Regions from separate parts of the Mesobacillus sp. LC4 genome, predicted to be linked through region 1. Evidence: riboswitches for the same ligand, from Rfam matches in the RefSeq annotation. Region 1 holds a riboswitch; each other region holds the start of a gene.
What was found. A riboswitch is a leader RNA that binds a small molecule or an ion and turns the genes downstream of it on or off. The one in region 1 is predicted to bind S-adenosylmethionine.
Positions count from the first base shown of each region.

Region 1 (3,261 bases):
GCGACAAGGCTGATGATCGTGATGGTCACACCCTGGACGATGCCAGGCTTTGCTTCGGGAATCAGGACATCTTTGATGATCATCCATGGAGTCGCGCCTGTCGCAACCGCAGCTTCAATGACTCCTTTATCGATTTCCCGGAAGCTTTGTTCTACGATTCTTGCAAAAAATGGAATCGCGGCGACCGATAACGAAACAGATGCCGCTGTCGGACCGATTGTCGTGCCAGCGATCAAATTCGCAAGCGGCAGCAAGGCGATCAATAAGATGATGAACGGAACCGAACGAATCATATTGACGATGAAGCCGGCAATATTTTTAAAAAGCTGGTTTTCCAGGAACAGACCTTTGTCGGTGACAAAAAGCAGCACTCCTGTTGGCAATCCAACAACAATGGCGACAAAGATGGAGATGCCGACCATATAAATCGTTTCAAAAAATGCTTTATTCAATTCCGGCAACAGTTCAATCAGGCTATCAAGCAGCATCATCCATCACCTCCAAGTTTTTCGTCCTTGCCGCTATGTAGGCAATCGCCCGGTCAATCTCCAGCTGGTCTCCCGAAACCTCCATAATGAAAATTCCCAATGGAATATCCTGAATATACTCGATCTTCCCATGCAGGATATTGCCGCGAACCTTGTACGTCTGGAACACATCAGATATGACTCCCTGCTCGGCAATCTCACCCTGGAAATAGATTTTGATGAGCTTTCCTTGACGTTCCTCCAGCAATCTTTCCGGCAAATCGAATTGAAGGATGGAGTTGACGAAGTCTTTTGTGAGCGATTGTTTCGGATTCGCGAAGACTTCATACACATCTCCTTCTTCAATGATTTTCCCATCTTGCATGACAGCCATCCTGTCGCAGATCGTCTTGACGACTTCCATCTCATGGGTGATGAGGACGATCGTGATTCCTAGTTCACTATTAATCTTTTTAAGTAAGGAGAGAATCGATTTTGTTGTGCTTGGATCAAGAGCCGAAGTAGCTTCATCACATAAGAGCACCGAAGGATTATTCGCAAGCGCCCTGGCGATGCCCACCCGCTGCTTCTGCCCACCTGACAATTGTGCCGGATAGACATCTTTCTTATCCGAAAGTCCGACCATATCAAGAAGCTCTGTCACTCTATCATTGATTTTCGCCTTTGGCAGCCCGGCCGCTTTTAACGCGAACGCGATGTTTTCACTCACCGTCTTAGCGCTGACAAGATGGAAATGCTGAAAGATCATCCCGATTTTCAGGCGCGCTTTTCTCAGATCACTTTTGCTTAAAGAAGTAAGCTCTACACCGTCAATATGTATCTCTCCAGATGTCGGTTTTTCAAGGAGGTTCAGGCAGCGGATCAAAGAGCTCTTCCCAGCCCCGCTGTATCCGACAATTCCATAGATCTCTCCCTTTTCCACTTTTAATGAAACATGGTCAACACCAGTTACCGAACCTTTCTTCGTTTCATAAACCTTGACCAGGTTTTTCACTTCAATCATCATATGCACCCCCGATTTTTTAAAAATAAAAATGCCTCTTTCATTCATAGAAAGAGGCATCGTAAAAATCTATACGACTTATCTTTCAGAATGAAAACATTCTGTAGGAAGTGGCACCTTTCCATAAAGGAGGTTGCCGGACGTCATTGGGCCTAATCCCTCAGTCTCTCTTGATAAGCTTCTTATTAAATTAATTTCGATAATTGAAATATTAAGACTATCTGATTTATTTGTCAATAAAGTTTTTTTCGTATTTTTTCATGATATCGCTTACACCGTTGACAGAGTAGGAAAATTTTTTTAAAAAAAAGTAAAACCCTTGTCTACGATAAAACAAGGGCTCCGTATACTAGGGCACCTGCGATAACATAGGCAGGATGGACTTTAAATTTTTCCATCAGCAAAAAACTGATTCCGCCAATCATGATCGTCTGTGTCAGACCGACTCCTTCATAGGATGAAAAAAAGAAATCATAGGTCATGACCCCTAATAGCACGGCAATGACAGGGCGGACAACGATCGTCAGCCTTTTGACACGAGGGGAATCTTTATACTTCATCAACAATCCGAGCAAGCTGATCATTAAGATGAGGGATGGGGCCACTGTGGCGAATACCCCAACGATTGCCCCAAGGATTCCTCCCTCTGCATAGCCAATATATCCTGCCATCTTGGTTGCAATCGGGCCTGGCAGGGCATTGCCCATCGCTAGCACTTCACTGAATTCGCTGACTGTCATCCATTCATAACGATCGACAACTTCATTTTCGATGAGCGGAATGGAGGCAGGACCGCCGCCATATCCCAGTATCCCCGGAATGAAAAACGCTAAAAATATATGGAAATATATCACGGCTGCTCCCCTCCCGATTGTTTACTTTCTGCTGGAGCAGGGTCTTTTTTCAGCAAGGCACCAAGCAGCAACACAAAAATCAGTATGGCCGGATGCAGATTCAGGAATTGAAGAAGCAGCAGACTGCCAATAAGAGCTATGGCCGTCCAGCCCCAACCAAGCTTTGATTTACCTGACTTCTTGATGAAGTCCCATGTCAGGACAGCCAGCATCACGGCAACAACTGGCACTACAGCCTCAGCCATTCCTCTCACCCATGGCTCATCCTTATATGAGTTCAGGCCGGTCAGGAGGAGGATCATCAGGATAATCGCCGGAATCATTGTGGCAGCCAGGGCATTGATCATCCCCACGAATCCCCCTACACGATAGCCAATGTAGCCAGCCATTTTTGTGGCGATCGGCCCCGGAAGCGCATTTCCTAAAGCAAGGATATCGCCGAATTCATCAGAATCCATCCATTTATATTTCTCTACCACTTCCTTATGTACAAGCGGAATCGAAGATGGGCCACCGCCATATCCCAGGATTCCGACGCGAAAAAACGCTAAGAATAAATCCTTCTGTTTCAAAACTTCACCTTCTCTTCTGTAATTGGTGCCAAAAGCAGTCTCTTACTATAAATCTTATTTCTTTTATTTTATTATAGACTCATATAATCGATACTGCATGTCAAATTCACGTGATTTCATCATGTGCGCCCTATTTAGTCGTAATTTTATCCCTATAAAAGATTCATATTATCCTCACCAACCAAGATATTAGCAAATATTTAATTATTCCGACCACTGTTTAAATTATTTCGTCCACATTCACGATTATTTCGACCACTTTTTGAATTATTTCAACCAAATCCACGAGTTTTTCGACCACTTTTTAAATTATTTCGACCACATCCACGAGTTTTTCGACCAAG
Region 1 is NZ_JBGCUB010000009.1:102,273-105,533, forward strand. It holds gene AB5I83_RS21065 (methionine ABC transporter permease) at 1-488, opposite strand, end outside; gene AB5I83_RS21070 (methionine ABC transporter ATP-binding protein) at 478-1,491, opposite strand; SAM riboswitch class I at 1,567-1,671, opposite strand; gene AB5I83_RS21075 (chromate transporter) at 1,815-2,345, opposite strand; gene AB5I83_RS21080 (chromate transporter) at 2,342-2,917, opposite strand.

Region 2 (3,261 bases), on a different contig from region 1:
CCGCCTTCTCCTGATGTGTTATCCTCAGATGTACCGCAAGCTGCAAGCCCCGCTGTTAAAATCAATGCTAAAAGTGCTAATAACCATTTTTTCAATTCATATCTCTCCTTTATCTCTTATCTAATTTTCTAGTGAAGAAATCACCAACAAACTGAATTAAAAACACGATAATCAAAATAATAATGGTCGCCATCAAAGTGACATCGTTCCGGCTTCTCTGGAATCCTTCCATATAAGCCAGGTTTCCAAGACCGCCGGCCCCAATCACTCCGGCCATCGCTGTGTAACTGACTAACGCGATCGCCGTAACCGTGATACCGGACACCAAGGCTGGCATCGATTCCGGTAATAGAACCTTCCAAATGATCGTCGTTGTCTTCGCTCCCATGGACTTTGCTGCTTCAATGACCCCTTTATCAATCTCACGCAAGCCGATTTCTACCATCCTTGCGTAAAATGGAGCCGAACCAATGATCAATGCAGGCAGGGCTGCATTTTCGCCAATCATCGAACCGACGATGAACTTCGTAAAAGGAATCAACAGAACGATCAAGATGATGAATGGGATGGACCTGAAAATATTGACAACCCCACTCAATACTAAATTGACCGGTTTGTTTTCCCATATATTGCCCTTCGATGTCAAAAATAGCAGCAGGCCAAGGATGGCTCCAAGTATGAAGGTAGCAAGAACAGAAATGGCACTCATATATAGTGTCTCAAGTGTCGCTTCCCACATTCGGTCCCAGTTAACATTCGGAAACAATGTTTCAGCCATTGGAAATCACCTCCACGCCGACTTCATGCTGGCCAATATACTCAATTGCCCTGGCTACTTCGCTTTCGTCACCATCAAGATGGATGAACAAAGTTCCATATGACCCATTCTGTGTCTGAGAAATTTTCCCCTGGACAATATTGACCGTTATCGAAAACTCACGAATCAAGTTTGTGATCAGCGGTTGCTCGGTCCCTTCACCTACAAAAGTCAGCTGAACAACGCGGCCATGTGGATAACGCTCCAATAAGTGGTCAACTGTTTCCTTTGTTTCCTCCGGTTCTGTCACCTGCTGGACGAATCTTTTCGTAATAGGCTGCTGCGGATTCTTGAACACTTCCAAAACCGGACCTGTTTCAACAATATTTCCGCCTTCCATTACTGCCACACGATGGCAAATTTTCCTGATAACATGCATTTCATGAGTAATCAGTACGATTGTTAGGCCAAGCCTTTTATTTATATCAACAAGCAAATCAAGAATCTGGTCAGTCGTCTGTGGATCGAGTGCTGAAGTTGCTTCATCTCCAAGCAACACCTTAGGATTGTTGGCAAGAGCCCTTGCAATTCCGACCCTCTGCTTCTGGCCTCCACTCAACTGAGAAGGGTAGGCATCTCCCCGGCCCTCAAGTCCCACAAGTGTGATCAATTCTTTAACCCGCTTCTCTCTTTCTGCTTTAGCCACTCCGGCAATTTCTAGCGGAAAAGCGATATTCTCCGCTACCGTTCTGGACCAGAGCAGATTGAAATGCTGAAAAATCATGCTGATTTCCTGGCGGGCCTTGCGAAGTTCCGCTCCTTTGATCCGGGAAACTTCCCTTCCGGCTACTACCACAGAACCAGATGTTGGGATCTCCAAGCCGTTCAGCATTCGAATCAAAGTACTTTTACCGGCGCCACTGTACCCGATGACTCCGTATATTTCGCCTTCCTTGACTTCAAGGTTGACATCATCTACCGCTTTAACCTCCCCTTTATTGGAAGGGTAAATTTTTCTGGCATTCTTTATCGTGATCAATTGACTCCCCCTCTTTGCAACCGAGTATTCTACACTTATTAAAACCGTTAAATCTCCTATGTTTAAGAAGGTTATCAATCTAGTTTCCCATTCCCTAACCGAAAAAATTCAAACTTTAGCTAAAATGGAAAATAGCCTCTTAATCGGAGATGATCATGCTCTCGAAAAAACTCTTTTCGAAAAACTTTTTCAAAAAAAGACAAAATAAAAGCCTTCCTGCAAGTGAGCAGAAAGGCATAGTAATAGTGGATTCCTTTCTCTCATCTGCCAAAGCAATTTGCTTTGTGTGAATTGGCACCATTTCAGTAAGCAAAGCTTATTGACGGTTGCCGGGTTTCATAGGGCACTTCCCTCCACCTCTCTTGATAAGAGCACGCTATTAAATTATCTAATCGGTTTTAAGTTACGAGTGTGATTGTAGCACGGAGTGAAAAAGGGTGTCAATAAAAATTATTCTTAAATATCAACTGGAAGCTTATGGATGTCAAGTTCCTGCCGGAACCCCTGGAACTCCGGTCGCTTTTTCGATCGCCTGTTCAAGGTCTTCAATGATATCGTCCACATTTTCAATCCCGACCGAAAGACGGATTAGATCCTCAGGAACACCGGCTGCTTTAAGGCCATCAGAATCCAGCTGCTGATGTGTCGTGCTTGCAGGGTGGATGATCAGGCTTTTTGCATCCCCGACATTCGCGACATGGGACCATAATTCTAATGAGTTAATTAGTTTGGCTCCTGCTTCCCTGCCTCCTTCAATACCAAAGATGACGACTGCCCCTGCTCCCTTTGGAAGATAGCGGTCTGCAAGACTTTTATCAGCATGGGACTCATGGCCAGGATAGCTGACCCATGTAACAGCGGGATGCGACTCAAGATAGTCTACGATTTTCCGTGTATTGGCGATATGCTCCTTCATACGTACATGCAAGGTTTCTATGCCCAAATTGAATTGAAACGCACTCTGTGGACTGATTGCCGGTCCAAGGTCACGCAAAAGTTGAACCCTTGCCTTTACGATATAAGCCGCTGCACCGATTGCCTCGCTATAGACAATATTATGATAGCTGGAATCGGGTTCATTGAAACCTGGGAACTTAGCTGATTTCCAATTAAACTTCCCTCCGTCCACAATAATTCCGCCCATAACTGTTCCGTTTCCTAACAGCCACTTGGTAGCCGAGTGGACGACGATATCTGCGCCATGTTCTATTGGCTGGCAAAGATAAGGAGTCGCAAAAGTGTTATCGATAATCAGTGGTACTCCTGCTTCATGAGCAATTTCAGCCACAGCTTCAATATCGAGGATCCTGAGACTTGGATTCCCGATTGTTTCGGCATAAACCGCTTTTGTTTTTGGAGTAATAGCGCTACGGAAATTTTCAGGATCAGTGGAATCCACCAGATGGACTTTTATACCGTACTTTGGCAGGGTGACAGCAAATAGATTGTAAGTTCCGCCATATAG
Region 2 is NZ_JBGCUB010000002.1:802,172-805,432, reverse strand. It holds gene AB5I83_RS10270 (MetQ/NlpA family ABC transporter substrate-binding protein) at 1-95, opposite strand, end outside; gene AB5I83_RS10265 (methionine ABC transporter permease) at 110-778, opposite strand; gene AB5I83_RS10260 (methionine ABC transporter ATP-binding protein) at 771-1,796, opposite strand; SAM riboswitch class I at 2,054-2,168, opposite strand; gene AB5I83_RS10255 (O-acetylhomoserine aminocarboxypropyltransferase/cysteine synthase family protein) at 2,281-3,261, opposite strand, start outside.
Region 2: linked by a shared signal. The riboswitch ahead of AB5I83_RS10260 (methionine ABC transporter ATP-binding protein) and the one ahead of AB5I83_RS21070 (methionine ABC transporter ATP-binding protein) in region 1 are both predicted to bind S-adenosylmethionine.

Region 3 (3,261 bases), on a different contig from region 1:
GATTTCACCTGACTCATTTCTGATAAATTCAATTCCGGCAACATCAATATTGTTTGCTTCTAGCACTCTCTTATATTTTTCAATAATAGGGTCGTTGAACGCTTCAATCACCTGGAATTTTGGCTTTTCTTCAATCTCTTCTCCGACTGGACAGAATAGGTCTCCAATCTGGCAGGCATCTGCCGGGCATAATTCAAAACCTTCAGATGTATCGACCCTCACTGCATAAACAAATTCTCCGCCGACGAATTCACATCTTGTTATATAGCTCTCCGGAGACTGGATATATTCCTGAATGAGCGTGACACCATCCACCGGTTCTTCAAATGCAGGGCCATCAACATATGACTTCAATGCATCAGCCGATTGAAAAAGTTGTACTCCAAGACCCTTTCCTGCGCGGTTATGCTTAGTAATAAATGCTTTCCCTTCGAATTCCTTGGCCGCTTCTAAAAGCTGTTTTTTACCGACAGTTGCAATAGTTCTCGGAGTCTTTACTCCTTGCTTGGCCAGCTCAAGGTATTGCTTGACCTTGCTAACTTCCAGTTCCAGTGCGCGTGTTCCGTTGAAAACTTTGCATCCGTGAGCCTCCAGCCAGGCTAAAACCTGTGCAGTATATTCCGGAGCGAATCGATGGCCTCTTGTGTGAGACGAAGCGCTCATCCTGCTATAAAAAATTCCTTGTGGCGGTTCCTTCGATAAATCAAGCAGTCCTTCGTTGAGATGCCATTCCTCAAATGGAATCCCTAGCTCCTTCAGCCGCTTTGTTAAATGAATTGTCCATTCACTATTTTCATGGATAATATATACCTTGCTCATATTTACTCATCTCCTTATAGTAGTTCAAGCAATCACTTGCTTTCTTTTTGCCTCCACAAGAGGCATAACCTGCTTTGAAAAACGTTCCATTTCTTCGAGTTGCGGTGAAAATTGGAGCAGAAGCAACCCTACCCCCGCTTGTTCATACTGAAGAATTCGCTCGGCGATTTGGTCAGGAGTGCCAATCAAATTCGGCCGTAAACCACGGTTCGATACCGAGTAATCCTGGAGCTGGATTTGCTGTTCAAGCTGGGATTTACTTGTGAAATCCTTAAAGCCGGCATAGGCACTTGATTCTTTTACAGTCGTAATGCATTCCAATTCTGCGATTGCTTCTTCCTCGGTGTCGCGGCAAATGACATAGGCAGCCATTCCGAACTCCGACAATTCTGGATTTGAAGTTGCCGCTCTGCGGACTTTCATGTCTGTTATTTTCTGTTCAATTTCTTCTATTGTCCCGCCATGCATGACATAGGCATCACATTTTTCAACAATCGTCTGTTTTCCCTTTGCACTTTCTCCGCCGGCATAAAGGACCGGATTCGGCCGCTGAACTGGTTTCGGGAACAGCTTCGTATCCTTGAGCTGATAAAACTTGCCTTCATAAGAGAAGGTTTCATCACGCCATAGTCCCTTGAGCACATCTATGAACTCTGTAGTCCTGTCATATCGTTCATCATGTTCGGTAAAAACTCCGCCGTATTGCCTTGCTTCTTCCTCCCACCATGCTGAAACAACATTAAGCGTAAATCGCCCGTTGCTGAGTTGATCAATATTTGCCGCCATTTTTGCCGTGATAGCCGGATTGTGGAAGCCCGGTCTAACCGCTGCCATTATTTCAATTTTTTCCGTTACTGAAGCCAGTGCGGCAGCAGTTGTCCATGCTTCAAGGGAATCGCGCTCTGGCCCTTTTATATCATTCAAATATAATTCGGCAATTAATGTTGTAGAGTAGCCCCATTGTTCTGCTGATTGAATCACTTTCTTTGCATAGTCAAAGGTAGGTGGCATGTTCTCGTCTTCTACATTCCTAAGCCATCCGCCAAATATAGGCAGCCAAAATCCGTATTTCATCTCAATCTCTCCTCTGCTCATAAAATCTCAACTTAACCAACCTGATAAGTTGGTTTTATAAGTAAAACATTAGAGGCTCATAAATAAGCCTCCTAAAAATAAAAAGCTCCCTTCTTCAAGAAGAGAGCCATAGCATACTCTCTTCTCATCTTTCAGACAAAATTGTCCGCAGGAATTGGCACAGTATTCTTTCAGAACCTGTTGCCGAGGTTTCGCAGGGCCTTTCCCTCCACCTCTCTTGATAAGAAGACATAAGTATTAAATTTTAGTTCGTTAAAGTGATAATATTCCAAATTCATTCAAAAGTCAATTCGTTTATCGAAATATTATTATATCCCGACCGGAAACCCAGACAGAAATTTATTTACCCTTTGAGATGCTTCTATCAGTCTATCTGGTGGCTGGACCATGGCAATTCGGACATAGCCTTCGCCTTGTTTTCCAAAAGCATCACCAGGAACGACGGCAATTCCTTCTTCATCAATTAGCTTGAAAGCGAAATCGCGGGATTTCCAGCCGGCAGGAATTTTAGCCCACACAAACATCGTTGCCGGAGAATTTGCCACTTGCCAACCGCTATTCCTGAATCCTGAAACCAAAGCATCCCTTCGTGCTTCATACTGCTTCAGCTGATCCCCGAGAAAAGAATAATCTGAGGTCAGTGCAGCAATTGCTGCTTTTTGAATCGGGTAAAAAATACCGTAATCGATATGTGATTTGAAGGAAGCAAGAATATTGATCACCTGTGAATTCCCAGCGACGTAGCCAATGCGGCAGCCTGCCATATTGAAGGTTTTTGACAATGAGTTAAACTCTACCCCTACGTCTTTGGCACCGTCCACCGAAAGGAAGCTGGTTTTCGGATTCTCATCATAAATCAATTCAGAATAGGCGAAGTCGTGCACCACGAGGATGTTATGTACTTTAGCGAATTCGACCACCTGTTCAAAAAAGCTGCTGTCCGCCAGCGCGGTGACAGGATTTCCTGGATAACTCAAGATCATCATCTTCGACTTTTCTAAGATTTCTAGAGGAATCTCATTCAGCTGCGGCAGATATTGATTTCCCTCCAACAAAGGCATAGGATAGATCGACCCACCGGCAATGGTTACGCTAGCTTCATAGATTGGGTAACCTGGATCCGGAACAAGTACATAATCCCCAGGGTCAATGATTGCAGTAGCCAAGTGCGCTAGCCCATCCTGCGAGCCCATCAGCTGCAAGACTTCACTTTCAGCTTCTAGCTCAACAGAATAACGCTGTTGATAAAAATATGTAACTGCCTCATTAAATTCACTGATTCCCTTTAACGTGTATCCATATTTCCCTGGATCCATCGAATATTTAGCAAGTTCCTCCATGACAAAA
Region 3 is NZ_JBGCUB010000005.1:343,052-346,312, reverse strand. It holds gene AB5I83_RS17330 (ATP-grasp domain-containing protein) at 1-819, opposite strand, end outside; gene AB5I83_RS17325 (LLM class flavin-dependent oxidoreductase) at 844-1,893, opposite strand; SAM riboswitch class I at 2,036-2,141, opposite strand; gene AB5I83_RS17320 (LL-diaminopimelate aminotransferase) at 2,223-3,261, opposite strand, start outside.
Region 3: linked by a shared signal. The riboswitch ahead of AB5I83_RS17325 (LLM class flavin-dependent oxidoreductase) and the one ahead of AB5I83_RS21070 (methionine ABC transporter ATP-binding protein) in region 1 are both predicted to bind S-adenosylmethionine.